Regions from separate parts of the Nocardia citri genome, predicted to be linked through region 2. Evidence: riboswitches for the same ligand, from Rfam matches in the RefSeq annotation. Region 2 holds a riboswitch; each other region holds the start of a gene.

Region 1 (5,526 bases), on a different contig from region 2:
GGCGGCCGCTGCCGGAGTTGTCCGGACAGCGGGTGCCCGGCGCGCCCGGGTTGTATCTCACCGGTGCGTCGACGCATCCGGGTGGTGGGGTGTCGGGAGCGAGCGGGCGCAGTGCGGCGCAGTTGGTGCTGCGCGATCGGCGGCGCGACCGGTTCCCCCTGCTGCGCAGGCGATGACGGAGCGCACCGCGCCGGAGCCGCACGAGGGACCAACGCCACAGACCGACGTCCCTGGCCGGAAGAGGACCGGGCGAGCGGAGTCCGCCGATGCACCAGACATCGGTACTGACGCGATACCGGCGAGCCGACGGCGGTCGGTGGCCGCTTGGCGATGGACGCCGCGATTTCTGGCACCCGCTGTCTCGGCGGCGCTGCTCATGCTGGTGCAGATCGGTTATCCGCTCACCTCGGGCGTCACCCGTGACCGGGTGACCGTCGCGGTCGTACTGCTTTCGGCGGGGACGGCACTGGTGCACGCGGTGACGACGCGTGGGGTGCGGTACGCCCTGGGATTCCTGGTGATCGTCTCCGGGCTCGGCCTGCTGGCCGAAATTATCGGCACCACAACGGGTTTCCCGTTCGGTTGTTACGACTATGCCGCCGGCAGGCTGGGGCCCGCGGTGGCAGGAGTGCCGTTGGTGGTCGCACTGGCCTGGACCGGCGGGCTGTATCCGGTGTGGCTGGTGGCCGGGTTGTCGACTCGACGATGGCTGGGGCGAGTTGTTTCGACCGCGGTCGGGGCCGTCGGTTGGGATCTGTTCCTGGATCCGCAAATGGTGGCCGACGGGCAGTGGACGTGGTGTGCCACCGGTCGGGGACTGCCCGGACTCACCGAGATTCCTTACACCAACTATGTAGGGTGGTTCGCGGTGGCGCTGGTGATGGCGTCGCTGCTGACCGGCTTCGATCGCGCTGTGCGGACGCGGGGTACGAATACGTTTGCGGCGCCGACGGTGGCGGCACCCGATGCGGCAACCACAGGCATGGCGGCGGAAAGCCCGGCGCTGAAGTTGAGAACATCTGACGCGACCAGTCCGAAGTGCCGGTCGCGAGAGCCGGGATCCCCGATTTCGGCCGACGTGGTCGTGCCGGTGGCGGTGTTCATGTGGACCTGGTTCGGCTCGACGCTCGCGCACGCGGTATTCCTCGGGCTGCCGTATTCGGCCTGGTACGGGTGTGTCGGGCTGGGAGTGCTCGGCGTGCCGCTGCTCATACGGTTGGTCGCGGCCCGGCGAGGGTGAAGCGGTGCGGATACCATCGGTCCGACACCTCGGTCGGCCCGCGTTGCGCCCGTCGCGTGGCAATTCGGGGTGACCGCCTGGCACGATGTGTGCCGTGCAGCCGAGTCCTCTCACCGCGATACCCGACACACCGGTTCTACCGCCACGTTCGCCCCGGCCCGGAGTGCGGGTGGCCGCGGCAGTACTGCTGGCCGCGATGCTGGTGCCCATGCTCGCGGGCTGCCTGCGGGTGCAGGTATCCATGGGCGTGTCGTCCAATGACCGGGTCTCTGGTCGGATCGTGGCGGCGGTGGTGCCCGCGGACGCCAATGACAAGGGCCCGCAGCTGAAGGCCCCCGATTCGCTGGCCGCGAAGGTGCGGGTCGAGCCCTACAGCCAGGACGGCTATGTGGGCAGCAAGGTGTTCTTCGAGGATCTGTCCTTCGGCGAGGTCGGCCAGCTCGGCGCGCTCTCCGATCAGACCCAGGGCATGTTCAACCTATCGTTCCAGCGCACCGGCGACCTGGTCAGCCTCAATGGCCGGGTCGATCTGAAATCCGTGCCGCCGCACGGCTCGGATGTGCAGTTCACCGTGGCGTTCCCGGCCCGTGTCGCCAAGACCAACGGCAATCGCGAGGACGACTCCACCGTCTCCTGGAAACTGCCGCCCGGCGATGTCTCCACGGTGCGCGCCGAAGTCAGCTACGCGGATCCGAATACCCGCTCCTTCGCCGGCTGGGCCGGCATCGTCGGCGGTATCACCCTCGCTGTCGCCGCGATTGTCGCCGCCATCGCCTATATGAACCGCAACCCGGCGCCGCCCGGCGCACCCGAAACCAACTTCTCCCTGAGCAATCTGTGGCGTTCGCTGATCCGCCGCTGACGCGCACCCTGCGCGCCGGCGCGGCGATCGTCGCGTGGACGGGCGCGGGTATCGCGCTGTCGGGTTGCGCGACCGCGTTATTCAACCGCGCGACGGTGCGCGAGTTGTCGGCCGGACCGCATACGGTGATCGAGCCGGTGGCGGTATGTATCCCGGCGCGCGATGAGGCACAGCGCCTGCCCGAGTTGATCGATGATCTGCGCGGCCAGGTGGGTGTGCCCCGACTACGGGTGCTGATCCTCGACGATGCGTCGTCGGATGGGACCGAAGCGGCCGCGCTCGAAGCGATTGCGGGCGATGCGCGATTCGCGGTATTCCGCTCGCAGGCCGAACCCGCGCCCGGATGGATGGGGAAGGCCGCGGCCTGCGCGCGACTCGCCGAGTTGGCCGATGCCACGGTGCTGATCTTTCTCGACGCCGATGTGCGACTGGCACCGAATGCGATTGCCGCGGCGACCGTCGAATTGCGCCGCAGCCGGGCCGCATTGCTGTCACCGTGGCCGTACCAGGTGGCCGAATCACCGGCCGAGGCGCTGGTGCAGCCGCTGCTGTGCTGGTCGTGGGCGGCGAGCCTGCCGATCGCGGCGGCCAATCGCAGTCTCCGCCCCTCGACTGCCGTCGCCTGCGGCCAGTTCCTGGTCTTCGACACCGCCGCCTACCACGTCGTGGGCGGTCACGCCGCGGTAGCCGCGAGCCCCACCGAGGATCTGGATATCGCTCGCGCACTGCGTCGTTCGGGTCGCCGGACCGCGCTGGTCGCGGCAGGCCGCGCGGCGAGTACCCGGATGTACCGTGACGCGGCCGAACTGGAAGCCGGTTACACCCGCTGGCTGTGGTCCGCCTACGGTGGCTCGGCCATCGGCGGCGTGGCAGTGGGAGCTGTCGCGGCGCTGGCCTACTGGGTGCCTCCACTGGCCGCGATCGGTGGTCGAGGCTCCCTACGCGCCGCCGGTCTCATCGGCTACTGCGCCGCGGTCACCAGCCGCCTGCTCGCTCGCTCCCTGGAACGCGGCACCGCAACCCGCACCGATCCCCTCGCAGCCCTGACACACCCCCTCGCCATCGCCGCCTACCTTCGCCTCTGGACCCGCTCCCGCCGTGCCCACCGCACCAACACCTTGACCTGGAAATCCCGCCCCCTAGCCCTCAACCGCTGATCAAGATCAGGTGGAATCCATGGCGGCCTCGCCCGAAGACCCCGCCGCCGGTGCCACCTGATCTCGAGCCTCAGCGCACCGAGGTGAGTCCTACCGTGGGGAGGAAGAAGCAGGACTTGCCGCCGTTGTCCACGGTCCCGAAGACCGCGGCGAGTACCGTGCCCGATCCGGTGTCCACCGGAACCGCGCGTACCCCGCCGACCGGGAAGGCGGCGAAGAGGTCCTGGATGGCGCGTTCGGCGAGTGGTCTTATCGCGGTCGGGATTTCGGCGGGCACCATCGTGCGCACGACATCGGAGATCGGTCCCATGGCGGTGATGCCGCTGCGGCCGTTGGCCAAGTTGACCCAGGCGAGGTTCATACTCGTAGCGTTCGAGCCGTCCGGGCCGAGGCCGTAGGGCACGAAGGTGAACATGACTTGGCCCGCCTTGACGGCGGTCGGGTCGAGTCCGGGAACGGCCACGGTGGTTGTGGGCCACGGTCCGGGTACGGCACCAGCCATCGCCGGGACAAGACCGAATGCGCCGGTATCGGAGCAGAACGGCGCGACCGCCGGATACAGGAACGGCTCGACACCGATGGTGCGCAGCGCCTCGACAACGGCGCGGTAAGCGGCGAACAGATCACCGGGCCCGGCCTGAGCGGTCGGGGCACTCGCGGCGGGTGCGGGCAGTGGAGCCGCGGCGGCGACGCTCGGGGCGGCCAGTGTCAGCGCGGCCGTACCGGTCGCGATGGCGGTGAGCGTGGTCAGACGGCGCAGCAGGGTCACGACGAACCTCCTCATCGTCGGGCACGAATCGTGGTCCGAGACTACTCCGGCAAACCTTCGCAACAGCGTCTATTTCGGCCGTGGACACGTTCGCGCCACACGCCCCGGCCGATCGCCGCAGCATCGCACCGGCGGGCAATCCGGACGAAAAGCACCGGGGAAACCGGGCCCGAAATGCCGCTATGCACTGCATGACCGGGCCAATAGTGCCTGTTCACGCCCATCCGGACAAGGTCTGCGCTCACGCTGATTCGTATCCTTGTGCCGGACTTCGCCTGCTTCGCATGATATTTCGGCTAGACCCGTTGACCGACCCCGCTCGGCGTCGGACACCATCCAGAGCGACCGAGAGACCTGGCTCGTCGACGTCGCAGCAACCCCCCGGTCATCGGGTGCGGGTGCTTCCGCCGGGAACGATGGAGGAAACGAAATCATGAGCGCGTCCGTCGCAACCGATGCCCCGGTATCGGATGTTCCGACACCGGGTGCCCACCCGCCCGATGCCACGGCACCGGGTGCACCCCCCGCGACGATAAACACCGCAGAAGCACCGGCCATCGCGAGGTCCTGGCACCCGTGGCGCTGGGTGGTCAGCGCCGTCGCACTCGTGGTGCTCGCGCAATTCATCCACGGACTGGCCACCAATCCGGGATGGGATTGGCCGGCATTCGCCAAGTACTTCACCGCGAAATCGGTGCTGTCGGCGCTGAAGGTCACCGTGGAGCTGACCCTGTGGGGTACGGCACTGGGATTCCTGATCGGTACGGCGCTGGCAATCGCCCGATTGTCGAATAATCCGGTGCTGCGGGTGATCTCGTGGGTCTATATCTGGGCTTTCCGCTCGATTCCGCTGATCGTGCAGCTGCTGTTCTGGTTCAATATCGCCTACCTGTACCACACGCTTTCGCTCGGCATCCCGTTCGGCCCTTCCTTTCTCACCTTCGAGGTGAACGGGGTGATCAGCGGATTCACCGCGGCGGTCATCGGACTCGCATTGCATCAGGCGGCTTATGCGGCCGAGATCATCCGGGCCGGATATATCTCGGTCGATCCCGGGCAGCTGGAAGCAGCGGCGGCACTGGGTATTCCACGGGTGCGCCAGTTCCGCACGGTCATCGTCCCGCAGGCCATGCGCTCGATCCTGCCGAATGCGACCAATGAGGTGATCAGCCTGTTCAAGGGCACCTCGATCGTGTCGGTCATGGCGATCGCGGAACTCTTCTACCAGGTCCAGGTGATCTACGGCCGCAATGGCCGAGTGGTCCCGCTGCTCATGGTCGCCACCGTCTGGTACATCGTGCTGACCACGATTCTGTCGGTGGTGCAGTTCTATATCGAACGTCACTACGCCAAGGGCGCGCAGCGCACGCCGCCACCGACACCGGTGCAGCAGGTGTGGCGCAGGCTGCGCGACATCGCCGAAATCGGTTCCGCCGCGCCGCGCGGAGCGACCCGGTGAGCGCGCCGGTCACCGTCGAGGTGGATCGGGCCGCCGCGG
Region 2 (5,526 bases):
CTGCCGATGCTCGCGTAGACATGCGCCGACAAGTCTGCCCAGTATCCGATAAGGACCGCGAGTGCGAGTCCAAAGGTGCCCGCCACGGCATTGCGTAGCGGATCGTTACCCCACACATTCGGAAATTGTTCGCCGACCATGCCTTTGACGAAATGGGGGACCGCATTCGTGCCGAACAGTCCGGCCAGTGCCGACAGAAGAATCGTGTGCCACATGAGGGGTTACCTACTTTCAGTCAACGTCTGTGGACCGAAAACTAGCATGGCGATTCGCTTCGGTCAACGCCCGTAGACTGAGCTGATGAATTCTCGCCCTAGCAGCCGCGCCGAGCAACGGCAGAGCACACAATCCCGGATCCTCGACGCGGCCCGGCGCTTGTTCGCCGAGGTCGGCTACGACCGGGCCACCATTCGCGCGATCGCCGCCGAGGCACAGACCGATCCGGGCCTGGTGATGCGCTATTTCGGGTCGAAGGACAACCTGTTCGCCGAGGCTTCCGGTTTCGAACAGGACGATCTGGTGACCGGCACGCCCGAACAGGCGGCCGACCAATTGCTCGCGGCACTGGAAACCAAACTCGCCCAGCAACCCACCGACGCACTCGCCGCGATCCGCTCCATGTTCACCCACCCCGACGCGGCCGCCGAAGTCCAACTCGCCATGGAGTCCCGGCAGCGGCAAGCCGCCCAGCACCTGGCCGACGACGATGCGGATTTGCGGGCCGGACTGATCGGCGCGATCACCATCGGCACCGTCATCGGTCGGCACCTACTCCAGCTCGACGGACTGCGCGACGCCCCACCCGAGCGAATCACCGCCCTGCTCCGCGCAGCCTTCCACGACATCGCCTGCGGCCCAACGACAACAACCCCGGAGCCGTCGGCGTAGTCGCTCACCCATCGCGAACTCGTCATGGCCATCGACGCCGCCGTGCCGAACTCGGTCCGGCGACGTCGGTGACATGAGCTCTAGCTCAGCGCGTGGTCCAGATCGCTCAACAGATCCTCGACATCCTCGAGTCCCACCGAGATACGGACAACGCCATCGGACAGGCCGATGGTCGCGCGGCCTTCGGGACCCATCGCGCGGTGGGTCGTGGTGGCCGGATGGGTGATGAGGGTCTTGGAGTCGCCGAGGTTATTGGAGATGTCGACGATGCGCAGCCGGTTGAGCACCTCGAAGGCACGCTTCTTGGCCTCGCTCGCGGGCGCGTTCAGTTCAAAGGTGACCACGGTGCCGCCGCCGCTCATCTGGCTGGTCGCCAGCGCGTGCTGCGGATGTGACTCCAGGTACGGGTAGCGCACCCAGGAGACGGACTTGTTGCCCTCGAGGAAGCGCGCGATGCGCAGGGCGGATTCGGTCGAATGACGCACGCGCAGCGGCATGGTCTCCAAACCCTTGAGCAGGGTCCACGCGTTGAACGGGCTCAGCGCCGGACCGGTATGGCGCATCAGGGTTTTCACCGGACCGTCGATGTAGTCGTGGGCGCCGAGGATCGCACCACCGAGCACCCGGCCCTGACCATCGATGTGCTTGGTTCCCGAATAAACCAGCACATCCGCACCGAGATCGAAACCACGCTGCAGCAGTGGTGTGGCAAAGACGTTGTCCAGCACCACTTTCGCACCCGCGGCATGCGCGAGTTCGCTCACCCGGCGCACGTCGACCAGCGTCTGCATCGGATTGGCCGGAGTTTCGAAGAAGACGGCCTGGGTCGGCACCGAAAGTGCCTGCTCCCACTGATCCAGATCATCACCGTCGACGAAAACCGTTTCCACACCCCAGCGCGGCAGGATCTCGTTGCACACCACGAAGCACGAACCGAACAGGCTGCGTGCGGCCACGAGCCGGTCGCCGGCGCCCACAAGCGCACCGAGCGCGGTGAATACGGCCGACATACCGCTCGCGGTCGCGAAACATGCTTCGGCGCCGTCGATCAGGCGCAGCCGCTCCTCGAACATGGCCACCGTCGGATTGCCGTACCGGGAGTAGACGAAATGCTCGATATCGCCGGTGAACGCGGCCTCGGCCGCCTCGGCGCTCTCGTAGACGAAACCGGAGGACAGATACAGCGCCTCGGCGGTTTCCTCGAATCCCGAGCGGCGCAGCCCGCCCCGCACGCCGAGCGTCGCGGGGCCGACGCCTTCGGGCAGTGGCTTGTCGAACGCACCCCCGGTGATCATGACTGCCGCCACGGCAGGCCGATGGCGCGCCACCCGGCGCCGCCACGATGTCCGAACTCGTCGATCGGGCCCTCGAAGCCCTCCAGCACATTGAACGACGGGGTGATGCCGGCCCCGGTGGCGGCCACCGCCGCGCCGATAGAACGCTGTCCGGAGCGACAGAGGAAGACGACGGGCGCCGCCGGATCGCGACCCTCCAGCGCCTTGGTCAGCTGCTCCACGAACTCGGCGTTGCGGGCGCCGTCGCTGTCCACCCATTCGATCAACGCCGTCGGCCGCTCGATCGAACTCGTATCCGGCACGCCGACGAAACGCCATTCCGCCTCGGTGCGCACGTCGACCAAGACGGCTTCGGGATTGTCCCGCAACAACTCCCACGCCTGCTGTGGGGTGATGTCACCGGCATATGTCATGCGATCCTCCTGTGAATCCACGCTTGCCGCACCTGGGTTCGGTGCGCGGCCCGGTCGTCACCCGGAGCACCCCGCCGCGGAGGAGGGTTGCCGACCAGCCAGCCGGGGCTTGGCGCTGGTACTCATGACCTGAAAACGAGATTGCCTGGGCAGGGGCCTTCGTGTCAAACCTCGGTTCGCGCCGCGCGTAAGCAATCAACGGCAGACGACCCAGCGGTCTCCGGAACGGGTCAGATTCCAGGTCGCCGGTGTTTTCCGGCCGTCGACCTCGATGGTCACCGTCGCCTTGGCCCTATCGCCGTCGACCATCGCATTCTCAATCTCGCTGACCTTGATCGACTTTCCGGCCGCGGCCCCGCCGAACTGATCGGCGAGTGGTGTCCGGCTCTCGTCGAATCCCGGACAGGCCACGCCGGGTGGCGGCGTGTCGTCGGTGGCGGCGCGGGCCTCGGCGTAGCGCTGCACCGCGGCGGTGATCTTGTCCGATTCTGTGACATTTTTCTCAGCGGGCGAGAGCATCGCACCGAGCACGATCGCGATGAGCACGACAGCGGCGAAAACGGCCGCCGCGATGAACGGCGCCATGGACCGACGGTCGGTCTGATCGACCTCGATTACGGGTTCTGCATCGGCGCCCTGCTGCTCTGTCATGAGTCGATCATCCCTGCTGGGCGGCGGTATCCGGCATCCGGCCCCCGGTCGACCCGGTACCCGTGCCGCGCGGATTCGATAGATGTCCGCAGAGTGGGTAGTAACGATTGGTGGGCCGGGGCAGCAAACACCCGGTGTACGCACCGCCGCGGGGTGCGCGGTACGCCACCGATAGAATCGCGGGACTGCGGCCTGCTGTCATAGCCGAGGTGGCCGCCTGTTCGCATCGGCAGATGCGACCGAGAGGGTGCGTCAAGTTAGCCTAAGCTCAGACTGACGCCGTCAATAGTTTCGACCATAAGGGTGCGCGTAAAAGATGACCGAACACAGTGCTGAGTCGACCAGCGGTGAGCACGGGCCCTCCGTGGTTACGCAAGCTGCCTCCTCCGGGCCTGACGCGCACACCGCGGGGGCTCGCCCGCTTCGTATCGCGATCGTGGGCGCGGGACCGGCAGGCATCTACGCCGCCGACGCGTTGATGAAGTCCGATGCCGAGGTGAGCATCGACCTGTACGAGCGCATGCCCGCGCCGTTCGGGCTGATCCGCTACGGCGTCGCGCCGGACCATCCGCGCATCAAGGGCATCATCACCGCCCTGCACAAGGTGCTGGACAAGCCGCAGGTCCGCCTGCTCGGCAATATCGACTACGGCACCGACATCACCCTCGACGATCTGCGCACGTTCTATGACGCGGTGATCTTCTCGACCGGCGCCAATGCCGACCGGGCACTGCCGATTCCCGGTATCGACCTGGACGGCAGCTACGGCGCCGCGGACTTCGTCTCCTGGTACGACGGCCACCCGGACGTGCCGCGCACCTGGCCGCTGGAGGCCGAGAAGGTCGCGGTCCTCGGTGTCGGCAATGTCGCCCTCGATGTGGCGCGCGTGCTGGCCAAGACCGGTGACGAGCTGCTGCCGACCGAGATCCCGCCGAACGTCTACAACGGTCTGCAGGCCAATAAGGCGATCGAGGTGCACGTCTTCGGCCGCCGCGGCCCGGCGCAGGCCAAGTTCACCCCGCTCGAGCTGCGCGAACTCGACCATTCCCCGACCATCGAGGTCATCGTCGATCCCGAGGACATCGACTACGACGAGGGCTCCGAGGCCGCGCGCCGGCACTCCAAGCAGGTCGACATGATCGCCAACACCCTGGAGCAGTGGGCCATCCGCGATGTCGGCAACCGCCCGCACAAGCTGTTCCTGCACTTCTTCGAATCGCCCGCCGAGATCCTCGGGGAGGACGGCAAGGTCGTCGGCCTGCGCACCGAGCGCACCCAGCTCGACGGCACCGGCAACGTCAAGGGCACCGGCGTGTTCAAGGACTGGGATGTCCAGGCCGTCTACCGCGCCGTGGGTTACCTCTCGCAGAACCTCACCAACCTGCCGTTCGACGATCAAGCCGGTGTCATCCCGAACGAGGCCGGACGCGTTCTCGCCGACGAGGATGCCGACGGTAGCGACCGCTACCTGCCCGCCACGTACGTCACCGGCTGGATCAAGCGCGGTCCGGTCGGCCTCATCGGCCACACCAAGGGCGATGCCAACGAGACCGTGGCCTGCCTGCTCGATGACAGCGTGAACTTCACCCCGGCCGCCGAGCCGGAACTGGACGCGGTCACCGACTTCCTGGAGGGTAAGGGCATCCCGTTCACCACCTGGCAGGGCTGGTACCGCCTCGACGCACACGAGCGCGCCCTCGGCGAGCCGGAGGGCCGCGAGCGGGTCAAGGTCGTCGAGCGTGAGGACATGCTGCGCGCCAGCGAGCCGCATAAGGTCTAGTGCGAATGCCACGGGGGTGCTCGTCGCTTCCTGTGGCACTCGACAATCCGACTCGGCCGCGGCAGCGCAAAATCTGTCGGGTCGGTGGCAGCGTAATTTCCGGCACTGAGGCATTCTGTACAAGTGTTCGATGCCCATCTCCACATCTTCGACCCGCGGTTCCCGCTGGCCGAGAACGAGGGCTACCTGCCCGACCCGTTCACCATCGCCGATTATCGAAAGCGTATGTCGCGCTTCGATATCGGCGGCGGCGCCGTGGTCAGCGGATCCTTCCAAGGCACCGATCAGACCTACCTGAAGGCGGCGCTGGCCGAGCTCGGCGAGGGCTGGGTCGGCGTCACCGCCTTGGACCCGGATGCCACCGATGACGAGATCATCGAACTCGACCGGATCGGTGTGCGGGGGCTGCGGTTCAACGTCAAGCGTGCCGCCGCGGATATCACCGCGATGACGCTGCAGGCGCTGCGGGCGTACGACCTCGTCGGCTGGCATGTCGAGG
Region 3 (5,526 bases), on a different contig from region 2:
AAGGTCACCGTGAACAGCAGCACACCCAGCACCGCCAGCCCCGCACCGACGGTCGCGGGCGCGGTGTAGCCCAGGCCCGCCGCGATGACGAGTCCGCCCAACCAGGCGCCCGCCGCATTGGCGATATTGAGGGCCGCGTGATTGAGCGCCGCGGCGAGGGTCTGAGCGTCGGCGGCGACATCCATCAGCCGGGTCTGCAGACCGGGCGCGAGCGCGGCACCCGATGCGCCGATGAAGAAGGCACCGACCGCCGCCGTGTACGGGTTATGTGCGGCGGCAACGAATCCCGCGAGGATGACGACCATGGCGATCATCGACAGGTAGATCGCCCGGTCGACGCCGCGATCGGCCAAGATGCCGCCGACAATATTGCCCGCGACCATGCCGAGCCCGAAGAGCATGAGCACGAACGGCACCAGACCGAGTGCCATCCCGGCCACATCGGTCAGCGTGGTGGTGATGTAGGTATAGACGGCGAACATGCCGCCGAAGCCGATCGCGCCGACCAGCAGGGTCAGCAGCACCTGCGAGCGACGCAGTGCGCCGAGTTCGGTCATCGGGTTGGTGATCCGGATACCGTGCAGCTCGGGAACGAATCGGAGCAGGGCCGCGACGGTCGCGACACCGACGAGCGCGGCCACTACGAAGGCATCGCGCCAACCCAGATGCTGGCCCAGCCAGGTCGCACTGGGAACGCCGACAACATTGGCGGCGCTCAGTCCCAGCATAACCGCGGCGACCGCTTTTGCGCGCTGGCCTACAGGTGCCAATGTGGCAGCGGCCAGCGAGGCGACACCGAAGTACGCGCCGTGCGGCAGGCCGGAAACAAATCGCGCGATGACCAGAGTGTCGAACGTGGGCGCAATAACCGTCGCCGCGTTTCCGATAGTGAACGCGACCATGAGGGCGACGAGCAGACGTTTGCGCGGCACCCGCGCGGCGAGTGCGGCGATCAGCGGTGCGCCGACGACAACGCCGAGCGCATAGGCCGATACGGCATGCCCTGCGGTCGGCTCGGAGACGTGCATGGCGCTCGCGATATCGGGCAACAAACCCATGGTGACGAATTCGGTTGTGCCGATCCCGAATCCACCGAGGGCCAGCGCGAGCATCGCCGGAATATGCCAGCCCGTCCGCTCGGCCTCGGCGGATGCTGGGGTATGCGTGGCAGCGGTATCGGTCACGTAGTGATGTAACCGCCCGGCGACTGCCCACGCTTCCCCTGCAAGCGTGAGTTCCCCCACGTCAGCGTCGCGAAATCGAAAGCCGCACCCGCATACCGCGCATTCCGGGCACCACACGGCGAACCTGCCTCGATCCCCGCACCAGATATCGCGATCCGACCGTTCACATCGGAATGCCGACGACGGTGACACACGGGTCGCGAAACAGTGCGGGCACCCGTACCACCGGTGCGGTGCGGGTGCCCGGATCAGCACCGAGGCTCCGCGTAACAAGTGGAGCCCGGTTCACATCAGCCTGCTCGAGCGACAACCGATTTCGCTCGAACATGGGTAACTCGTCGGGGACGCCCAGACCTCAGCCGCGCCGTTACCGGCGGCCTGGTGCGAAGATCTCGCGGCACCGACGACCGGCGGCAAAAGGCGCGCAGAGGCGGGGGAGCTCAGCGCAGGGCGCGGGCCAAGTTGGCGTCGAGCGCACCGAGGAACTCCTCGGTGGTCAGGTAGCCCTGATCGCCGCCGACGAGCAGCGCAAGGTCCTTGGTCATCTGGCCGCCTTCGACGGTCTTGATGACGACATCCTCGAGGGTCTGCGCGAAGCCGATCACCTCGGGAGTGTTGTCCAGCTTGCCGCGGTGCTCGAGGCCGCGCGTCCAGGCGAAGATCGACGCGATCGGATTGGTCGAGGTCGGCTTGCCCTGCTGGTGCTGGCGGTAGTGCCGCGTGACAGTGCCGTGCGCGGCCTCGGCCTCGCAGGTCTTGCCGTCCGGGGTGAGCAGCACCGAGGTCATCAGGCCGAGCGAGCCGAAGCCTTGGGCCACGGTGTCGGACTGCACGTCGCCGTCGTAGTTCTTGCAGGCCCAGACGTAGCCGCCCTCCCATTTCATGGAGGAGGCGACCATATCGTCGATCAGGCGATGCTCGTAGGTGAGGCCCGCCGCGTCGAACTGGGTCTTGAACTCGGCGTCGAACACCTCCTGGAAGGTGTCCTTGAACATGCCGTCGTATGCCTTCAGGATGGTGTTCTTGGTCGACATGTAGACCGGGTAGTTCTGCTGCAGGCCGTAGTTGAACGAGGCCCGCGCGAAGTCCTCGATGGACTTCTTGAAGTTGTACATCCCCATCACGACGCCGCCGTCCTCGGGCATCTTCACGACCTCGTGCACGATCGGCTCGCTGCCGTCGTCGGGAGTGAAGGTGAGGGTGACGGTGCCGCCCTGGAACACCTTGAAGTCGGTGGCGCGGTATTGATCGCCGAAGGCGTGACGGCCGATGATGATGGGCTTGGTCCAGCCCGGGACCAGACGCGGCACGTTCGAGATGATGATCGGCGCGCGGAAAATGGTTCCGCCGAGGATGTTGCGGATGGTGCCGTTGGGCGAGCGCCACATCTTCTTCAGGCCGAATTCCTCGACCCTGGCCTCATCCGGGGTGATCGTGGCGCATTTCACGCCGACACCGTGTTCCTTGATCGCGTTCGCCGCGTCGATCGTGACCTGGTCGTCTGTTTTGTCGCGGTATTCGATACCGAGGTCGTAGTACTCGAGGTTCAGATCGAGATACGGGTGGATCAGCTTGTCCTTGATGAACTGCCAGATGATCCGGGTCATCTCGTCGCCGTCGAGTTCGACGACGGTGCCTTCAACCTTGATCTTGGACATGGATCTTCGTGTCCTCCTAGGATGGTGCCCTCATTGCACGGCCAGGCGAACACGCTTGTGAGCGGACCCCAGCTGTTCCAACAGACAACGTATATGTCCCGCGTTGTCCGCGAGACGTGTGGTGCAAACAAGACAAGCGTACTGCTGCCACTGAGCTCACCGCGCGGGCAGCCCCCCATGTGAGCCCGCCCGGAATTGTTACCGACAAGTAGGTCGGCGACGCGGCGCGAGACAGCAATGTCCGGGTATCTCGTCGGACACCCGGACACGCTATTTCAGGATCAGACTGCGACCGGAATCCGCGCCTTCCTCGAATCCGCTGATCAGGTTTTCCGGCTTGTCCCGAATCATCAACGCGATCACCGGAATTGCCGCGAGGAAGCACCCGGCGCCGCCATAGCACGCCACGTCGCAGCTGTGGATCGAGGCGCAGGTTGTCGAGCGTCGGGTTGTTCTGCACGAAGGTTATGGCCGTCTGCACCGAGATGGCGGTGCGCCGTGCGGTGCCGACCACGCCGCCGATCTGCTGTGCCGCATTCAACAGTCGGTGCCCGAACCAGTGGAAAACCGGTAACGGATTTCAGTCGCCGACCGCCCGGCGGTTACCATGTCCGTCAGGTCATGAGTGCCAGCGCGAAGCCCCGGCTTGCTGGACGGCAACCCTCCAGCAGCGGTGGGGTGCTCCGGGTGATGACCGGGCTCTCGATGGTCGAGGGCAAGCGCGCACTTCAGGAGGTATTCCGATGAGTTGTTGTCCGTCACCCGCACTTCGATAAGACCTGTCGGCGAACAACACCTTGGAGCACGACATGAGTGACCCCATCGCGTCCGCGGCCGATCGGTTCGTCGCGAGCGCGCAGATCACCGGCGCATCCACCCGCCCGATCTACCGGACCGCGGCCCGGTTCAGCCGGGTAGCTAACATCGGGGCCGTGCGTTCTCTCGTGATTCATCCGGCGTCGGCGACGCACAGTTCCGCGGGGGTGACGTCATGAGCGCGGTCACGACGGAGCCCAGCGCCAGCGAGGCGGACGTGAGGGAGCGCAGCGAGCGAACCATCAACACAGCACCCTCGGTCACGGCGGAGCCGAGCGCCAGCGAGGCGGAGTCGTGACCGTGAGCGCTGACCCGAGTACCGCGCACCCGTCAGCGGCAGCCCTGCCACCGCCGGACGGGCAGCTCGGCATCTTCGCCATCGGGGATGTGCGGCTGGAAAGCGGCGCGATCATCCCGGACGTGCATCTGGCCGTGCAGCGCTGGGGCGAGCTCTCCCCCACATTGGACAATGTGGTGCTCGTCGAGCACGCGCTGACCGGCGATTCGCATGTCGTCGGGGTGCCCGACGACATTCATCCGCTGCCCGGCTGGTGGGACGGCATGGTCGGTCCGGGGGCACCGGTGGATACCGACGAATGGTGTGTCATCGCGACGAATGTGCTGGGCGGATGCAAGGGCAGCACCGGCCCCTCGACGCTGGCGCCGGATGGAAAGCCTTGGGGTGCAAGGTTTCCGGAAATCTCGATCCGGGATCAGGTGACCGCGGAAGCGGCACTGCTGGATCTGCTCGGCATCGAACGCCTGGCCGCCGTCGTCGGCGGTTCGATGGGTGGTATGCGGGTGCTGGAATGGATCGTCGGCGCACCGGAGCGGGTCGGATCCGCACTGGTACTGGCCGTCGGCGCACGCGCGACCGCCGACCAGATCGGTACGCAGACAACGCAAATCGCCGCCATCAAGGCCGATCCGGACTGGCAGGGCGGGGATTACCATGACACCGACCGCGCCCCGATGACCGGTATGGGCATCGCCCGCCGCATCGCCCACCTGACCTACCGCACCGAGGGCGAACTCGATCACCGCTTCGAGAACAATGCGCAGGGTGATGAGGATCCGCGCAACGGCGGCCGCTACGCGGTACAGAGCTATCTGGACCACCAGGCCGAAAAGCTTTGCACCCGCTTCGATCCCGCCACCTATGTCCTGCTGACCGAGGCGATGAACCGACATGATATCGGCCGCGGGCGCGGTGGTATCGCGGCCGCGCTCGCCGCCACCCCGGTACCGTGTGTGGTCGGCGGGGTCGACTCGGATCGCCTGTACCCGCTGCGAACACAGCAGGAATTGGCCGACGGTTTGCCGGGCTGCGAGGGCCTGGAGATCGTGCACTCCCGCGACGGTCACGACGGCTTCCTCACCGAAGCCGCCGCGGTTTCCAAGCTGCTGACCGAAACAATGCGATTGGCGCGGGTCAGCCGCACCAGCTGAAGTTTCGCCGACTTCGCAATCCGGTTCGTAGCCATGGACGGAGCATTCGTCGACGCGTAGTCGCGATCCCGACGTCACCCACCGCACCCGGGTCGCCAACCCCGCGAGCGCATCCGCGCGACACCCGTCGAGCCGGAGCTGACGCCGTATGGGCGTCTCAGCCGACGCCCAGCGTATTGATGGTCGCGGCGATGAATACTATGGCGGTGCCGAGCAGGCTCAGCGCGGCGACATCGAACGGCCTGCTGCGCACCGCGAGCAGTCCGACCCGGGCCGTTGGCAGACACAGCCGGAAGGTTGCCGCGAGCAGGGCCGCACCACCGAAGAACAGCGCGCCGCGCCGCCAGCGGTCCCAGGCCACGAAAACGACCGCGAGCAGAATGACCGCCGTCACGACCAGCATAGGCAGATGGCCGCGC
Region 4 (5,526 bases), 120 kb from region 2:
TAGGTGCTGCAGGGCGTTATCGAGTTCGCCGAGTTCGATGCGGCGGCCACCGAGTTTGATCTGATCGTCGGCGCGGCCGAGGAAGACCAGGCCCGCGCTGTCCTTGCGGACCAGATCGCCACTGCGGTAGGCGCGGTCCCAGCCGAGTGATGGCAGCGGAGCGTACTTTTCGGCGTCCTTGGCCGGATCGAGGTAGCGGGCCAGGCCGACACCGCCGATCACGAGTTCCCCGGATTCGCCCTCGCCGACCGGATTTCCGGCGGCATCGACGACGGCCAGATCCCAGCCGTCGAGGGGGAGCCCGATCCGGACCGGGAAGCCGCCGTCGAGCAGCGCCGCACAGGCGACGACCGTTGCTTCGGTGGGGCCGTAGGTATTCCAGACCTCGCGTTCGGAATCGGTATCCGATTCCGGGTGTTCGTGGGACTGCGCGTGGTCTACTACCTCTTCGTCGCCCTTCGCCCGCGCCGAGTGCTTTCCGGCAAGACGTTCGGCGAGTTCGGGCGGCACCGCCTCGCCGCCGAAGATCAGCAGCCGGACCGGGTCGAGTGCCTCGACGGGCCAGGTCGCGGCCAGGGTGGGAACCGTCGAGACGATGCTGATTGCGCGCCGGACCAGCCAGGGCCCGAGATCCGCACCGGTGCGGACCAGGGCGCGCGGTGCGGGCACCAGGCAGGCGCCGTTGCGCCAGGCCAGCCACATTTCCTCGCATGAGGCGTCGAAGGCGACCGAAAGTCCGGCGAGCACCCGGTCACCCGGACCGATCGGGGCGTTCGGCAGGAACAGGCGCGCCTCCGCATCGACGAAGGCGGCGGCATTGCGGTGGGTGACGGCGACGCCTTTCGGGGTGCCGGTGGATCCGGAGGTGAAGATGATCCAGGCGTCGTCGGCGGGGGTCGGGCGGACCGTCGAATCCGCGGCGGTCGGTTCGGACCGTTCGGCGGCGGCCACCGTCGGTTCGACGCCCGCCGCCGTCACGATCGCGGTGACGCGGGCCTCACCGAAGACGAGTCGGGCGCGTTCCTCCGGGTCGTCGGCGTCCACCGGAACATAGGCCGCACCGGCATACAGAATGGCCAGAATAGTGACGTAAAGCTCATATGAGCCGGACGGCATGCGCACCCCGACGCGGTCACCGGGGCGCACACCCTCCGCGGTCAAGCGCACGACTCCGGCATCGATCTCGGCCAGCAATTCGGTGTAGCTGAGCACCACATCACCGTCGTCGATAGCAGGGGCTTCCGGATGGGCCGCCGCGGTGCTGTTCAGGATGTCGACAAGGGTTCTGACCTGCGGCGCGAGGGTGCCGCGCAGCAAGGGTTCGGGGGTGTGGAGCCCGTTCGTCGGGTCCGTGCCCGCCGCGGTGTCGACCTGCGGCTGTAGCATCGTGTCCTGCCCACCTCTCATAGACCTGCCTTGCGCTTCCTCGTTGTTGTCTCACAGCCGGGTTACCAGTGGGCGAATGCCACGTGTGGCCAACTGTCTACGGTACCTGCGGTATCGGTCAAACCTGTTCGCCGAGCGCTTTGAGTGCCAGGCGGTGCAGGGTGCGCCGCTCCTGCTCATCGAGTCGATGCAGCACCCGCTCGGTGGCCCTTTCGATGAGTTCATCGGTCTTGCGGCGCTCGGCGCGCCCGGACGGGGTGATGGTGAGCCGGTACTTGCGCCGGTCTGTCGCATCGCGGGTGCGGATGACGAATCCGGCCTCTTCCAGGCCATCGATCAGCCGGACAACCTCGCTGCGGTCGATGCCGAGCGCGGTGGAGACCTGCTGCTGGGACAGGTCGTCGAACTCCTCCAGGCAGACCAGCACCCACTGTTCGCGCAACGAGATGCCCAGCTCGGCGTGTACGGCCTTGTGCAGCTTGCCGAGCGCATAGGTCGGGAAGCGGAGCAGGCCGCGGGGGTGAATGTGGTCAGCGGGCATCAGGTGATTGTATCTATTGTTGATCAATAAGATTGTTGATAACCTCCGCAATCTCGACGTCGACAAATAGCGGAGGATCCATGTCGGATACTCGAACGGCTCTCGCCGCCGCACCCGCACTCGAACCCATTCCCGCACGGGTGTGGCGGGTGGCCGGTGTGGTGGTCTTCGGTGCGACCATGAGCATGCTGGACACCTCGCTGGTGAATATCGGGCTGAACTCCATCGCGACGGATCTCGGTGCGGCACTGGACAGTGCCCAGTGGATCGCGAGCGGCTATCTGCTCGCACTCGCCGTCATGCTGCCGTTGTGCGGTTGGCTCGGGCGGCAATTCGGCATGGACCGGGTCTGGTTGACCGCGCTCGCCGGGTTCACGGTGACCTCCGCACTGTGTGCGCTGGCTCCGAATATCGGCTGGCTCATCGGGTTTCGGATCGCCCAGGGCTTGGCGGCGGGTCTGTTGGTGCCCGCCGGGCAGACGCTGATCGGTCAGGTCGCGGGTCCGCAGCGGCTGGGCCGGGTGATGAGTGTCTCCGGTATCGCCGTGGTCGCCGCGCCCGCGATCGGGCCGACCATCGGTGGTGTGATGCTGGCGAATCTGGACTGGAAGTGGTTGTTCCTGATCAACATTCCGTTCGGACTGGTGGCATTCGTGCTGGCGTATCGGCTGTTACCGCGGGCGGAGGCGACAGGTAACGGTGGTCGATTCGACGCCACCGGATTCGCGTTGATCGCGGTCGGGCTATCGACGTTGGTCTATGGACTCGGCGAATTCGGCAGTCGCGGTAGCGTTTCCGCGCCCACAGTGTGGGTGTCGATGGTGGTCGGGGTGCTGGCGCTCGGCCTGTTCGTGGCCCGATCGGTGCGCGGGGGCGGTGCGCGCCTGCTCGATGTCGGACTGTTCCGGCATCCGGTATTCGCGACGGCCAATGTGGCGAATTTCTTCGCGGGTGCGTCGATGTATGGGGCAATGCTATTGCTGCCGTTGTACTTTCAGGTACTGCATCGGGACGGCATCATCGCGACGGGTCTGCTGCTCATATCCTTCGGGATCGGTAGCATCATCGCGCTGCCCATCGGCGGCCGGTTGACCGACCGGTATGGCGGCGGCGTGGTCGCCGTGGTCGGTAATGCGGTGACGGTCGTGGTCACCGTGCCATTCGCGCTCGACGGTGCCTCGATGAATCCGGTTGTCGTGCAGGTGCTGCTGTTGATTCGAGGCCTGGCTAATGGATTGACGGGCGTGCCGATGGTGGCCGCGGCCTACGCCTCGGTGCGGCGCGAGCAGTTGCCGGATGCTGCATCGTTCGTGATTATTCTGCAGCGGGTCGGCGGGGCGATCGGCGCGGCATCGCTCGCGGTGGTGCTGTCTCGCGCGGCTGGTGCCGGGCTGTCGGTGGATGCCGGATTCCGGCACGCGTTCTGGTGGCTCACCGCCGCGTCGATCATCTCGTTGGTCGCGGCACTATGGCTGTGGCGCAAGGAGATTCAGCCGAAGCTCTGACGCATGACGGATTACGCGGCCGAGGCGGCCGTGCCGATGCCGAGCGCGGCGAGAATGGCCGCGCTGATCTGCTCGAGCCGATCGCGAACTCGGGGACGGCGCAACATCGTGACCGCCCGCGACGCCAGCAAGGCGAGCAGGATCATCTCGACGGCGGCAATGGAGCATTCGATGGCGCCGAGCGCGAGGGTGTTCAGGAAGGTGATATCGGTGCAGAATTGCGGCAGCACCGCCAGATAGAACAGCCCGACCTTCGGGTTGAACAGGCACGACACCACGCCCGCGGCGAATGCCGAGCGAACCGAAGTTTGCGCCTGCGCAACCGGCTGTCCGGGCGCTGTGGCGGTGCGCGTCCCGCGTTGCTTGCGGTGCTCGATCAACGCCCGAATTCCCAAGTACACCAAATAAATTCCGCCGATGACCTTCAGCGTCCGATAGGCCGTCGCGGACTGCTCCAGCAGGGCGGCGACGCCCGCCGCGACCACTACCGCCCATCCGATCCCGCCCAATGCCGAGCCGATCGCCGCGGCAATGCCCGGTCGCGCATCCACGATCGAGAATCGCAGCACCAGAAACGAATCCGGGCCGGGCGTGATCGACAGCAGTATGCACAGGCCGACAAAGCTGAGCAGTAGCGAAAGCGTCACCGGTCGATCAGACCGCACGGCGCCCAGTACCGCAAGGTTATTTATTCGACTGCATGTGTATGCAGGAAAGGTTCGGTTGACAGGACGGTGCGGCATCTGCCAATCTTTCGGTTCAGGTCATGAGTACCAGCGTCAAGCCCCGGCTAGCTGGTCGGCAACCCTCCTCCGCGGTGGGGTGCTCCGGGTGACGACCGGGCCGCAGCCCGACCGGGTGCGGCAAGCGCGGACTCGGATGAGCACCAGTTTTCGGGTCCCATAGCCGACGGGATTTGTGATGACCGCTGCAATCGATCAAAGCTGTGCCGCCCTCGCTCGGGTCTCCGGTGACGATCTGCGGGTGCCGCTCGTACAGGGCGGAACGACCACCTACGCGAACTTCGACTACGCCGCAAGCGCACCGGCATTGGCGCAGGTCACCGACCGGGTGCAGCAATTGCTGCCGTACTACGCGAGTGTGCACCGCGGTGCCGGTTACGCCTCGCGGATCTCCACCGAGTGCTATGAGGCCGCGCGTGGTTCGGTGACCCGCTTCCTCGATGCCGCCGACGACCAGGTCGTGGTGTTCACTCGCAATACCACCGATGCGCTGAATCTGCTCGCCGCCTGCGTGCCCGGCGACACCGTGGTGCTCGATATCGAACATCATGCGAACTTCCTGCCCTGGACCCGGCACGGCCGTCGTGTCGTGCGGGCGGCGGCGACCGTCGAGGAGACCATTCGTCAGCTGATCGCCGAATTGTGCAGTAAGCCAGCCGCATTGCTCGCGATTACGGGCGCGTCGAATGTGACCGGCGAGGTGCTGCCGCTGGAGCGGCTGGCCACCATCGCGCACCAGTGTGGTGCCCGCATCCTGGTCGATGCCGCGCAGCTGGCGCCGCATCGTCGAATCAGCCTGCGCGACACCGGAATCGACTACCTCGCATTCTCCGGGCACAAGCTCTACGCGCCGTTCGGCGCGGGAGTGCTTGTCGGACGCCGGGATTGGCTCGATGCCGCCGAACCGTATCTGGCGGGTGGCGGCGCCGTTCGCGAGGTCACCACCACCGATGCGGACTGGGCACCCGCACCGCAGCGCCATGAGGCCGGTTCGCCGAATGTCCTGGGTGCGGCCGCGCTCGCCGCCGCATGTGACGCGCTGTGTGCGATCGATCCGAAAACCCTTGCCGTGCATGAGCGACGGCTCGCCGATCGACTGCGCACCGGCCTGTCCACGATTCCGGGGGTCACCCTGTTGCGCATTTGGAACGATAGCCCCGACACCGTCGGTATCGTCGCCTTCACCCTGGACGGATTCGTCCCCGGCCATGTCGCGGCCTACCTCTCCGCCGAACACGGCATCGGCGTTCGCGACGGCCGCTTCTGCGCCCATCCGCTGCTCGCGCGCCTCGGTCTGGACGGTGCGCTGCGTGCCAGCATCGGTCTCGGCACCTGCTCCGCCGATGTGGAC

The links. A riboswitch is a leader RNA that binds a small molecule or an ion and turns the genes downstream of it on or off. The one in region 2 is predicted to bind S-adenosylmethionine.
Region 1: it holds a riboswitch for S-adenosylmethionine, as region 2 does, so the genes downstream of both, ACW2Q0_RS21625 (amino acid ABC transporter permease) here and ACW2Q0_RS11705 (rhodanese-like domain-containing protein) in region 2, are expected to answer to the same signal.
Region 3: it holds a riboswitch for S-adenosylmethionine, as region 2 does, so the genes downstream of both, metX (homoserine O-acetyltransferase MetX) here and ACW2Q0_RS11705 (rhodanese-like domain-containing protein) in region 2, are expected to answer to the same signal.
Region 4: it holds a riboswitch for S-adenosylmethionine, as region 2 does, so the genes downstream of both, ACW2Q0_RS12345 (aminotransferase class V-fold PLP-dependent enzyme) here and ACW2Q0_RS11705 (rhodanese-like domain-containing protein) in region 2, are expected to answer to the same signal.

What each region holds. Positions count from the first base shown of each region.
Region 1 is NZ_JBSUQM010000017.1:34,188-39,713, reverse strand. Features, by position in the region: gene ACW2Q0_RS21650 (phytoene desaturase family protein) at 1-176, shown strand, start outside; gene ACW2Q0_RS21645 (carotenoid biosynthesis protein) at 317-1,240, shown strand; gene ACW2Q0_RS21640 (LppM family (lipo)protein) at 1,326-2,102, shown strand; gene ACW2Q0_RS21635 (glycosyltransferase) at 2,111-3,259, shown strand; gene ACW2Q0_RS21630 (hypothetical protein) at 3,330-4,028, opposite strand; SAM riboswitch class I at 4,358-4,451, shown strand; gene ACW2Q0_RS21625 (amino acid ABC transporter permease) at 4,462-5,487, shown strand; gene ACW2Q0_RS21620 (amino acid ABC transporter ATP-binding protein) at 5,484-5,526, shown strand, end outside.
Region 2 is NZ_JBSUQM010000006.1:132,254-137,779, reverse strand. Features, by position in the region: gene ACW2Q0_RS11720 (hypothetical protein) at 1-215, opposite strand, end outside; gene ACW2Q0_RS11715 (TetR/AcrR family transcriptional regulator) at 301-888, shown strand; gene ACW2Q0_RS11710 (O-succinylhomoserine sulfhydrylase) at 969-2,183, opposite strand; gene ACW2Q0_RS11705 (rhodanese-like domain-containing protein) at 2,180-2,596, opposite strand; SAM riboswitch class IV at 2,611-2,726, opposite strand; gene ACW2Q0_RS11700 (Rv0361 family membrane protein) at 2,792-3,247, opposite strand; gene ACW2Q0_RS11695 (FAD-dependent oxidoreductase) at 3,675-5,027, shown strand; gene ACW2Q0_RS11690 (amidohydrolase family protein) at 5,151-5,526, shown strand, end outside.
Region 3 is NZ_JBSUQM010000011.1:143,899-149,424, forward strand. Features, by position in the region: gene ACW2Q0_RS17925 (MFS transporter) at 1-1,184, opposite strand, end outside; gene ACW2Q0_RS17930 (hypothetical protein) at 1,348-1,512, opposite strand; gene ACW2Q0_RS17935 (NADP-dependent isocitrate dehydrogenase) at 1,625-2,842, opposite strand; gene ACW2Q0_RS17940 (hypothetical protein) at 3,113-3,250, opposite strand; SAM riboswitch class IV at 3,460-3,570, shown strand; gene metX (homoserine O-acetyltransferase MetX) at 3,953-5,107, shown strand; gene ACW2Q0_RS17950 (DUF3017 domain-containing protein) at 5,265-5,510, opposite strand.
Region 4 is NZ_JBSUQM010000006.1:255,735-261,260, reverse strand. Features, by position in the region: gene ACW2Q0_RS12365 (Pls/PosA family non-ribosomal peptide synthetase) at 1-1,386, opposite strand, end outside; gene ACW2Q0_RS12360 (MarR family winged helix-turn-helix transcriptional regulator) at 1,505-1,927, opposite strand; gene ACW2Q0_RS12355 (DHA2 family efflux MFS transporter permease subunit) at 2,008-3,432, shown strand; gene ACW2Q0_RS12350 (LysE family translocator) at 3,444-4,079, opposite strand; SAM riboswitch class IV at 4,195-4,308, shown strand; gene ACW2Q0_RS12345 (aminotransferase class V-fold PLP-dependent enzyme) at 4,354-5,526, shown strand, end outside.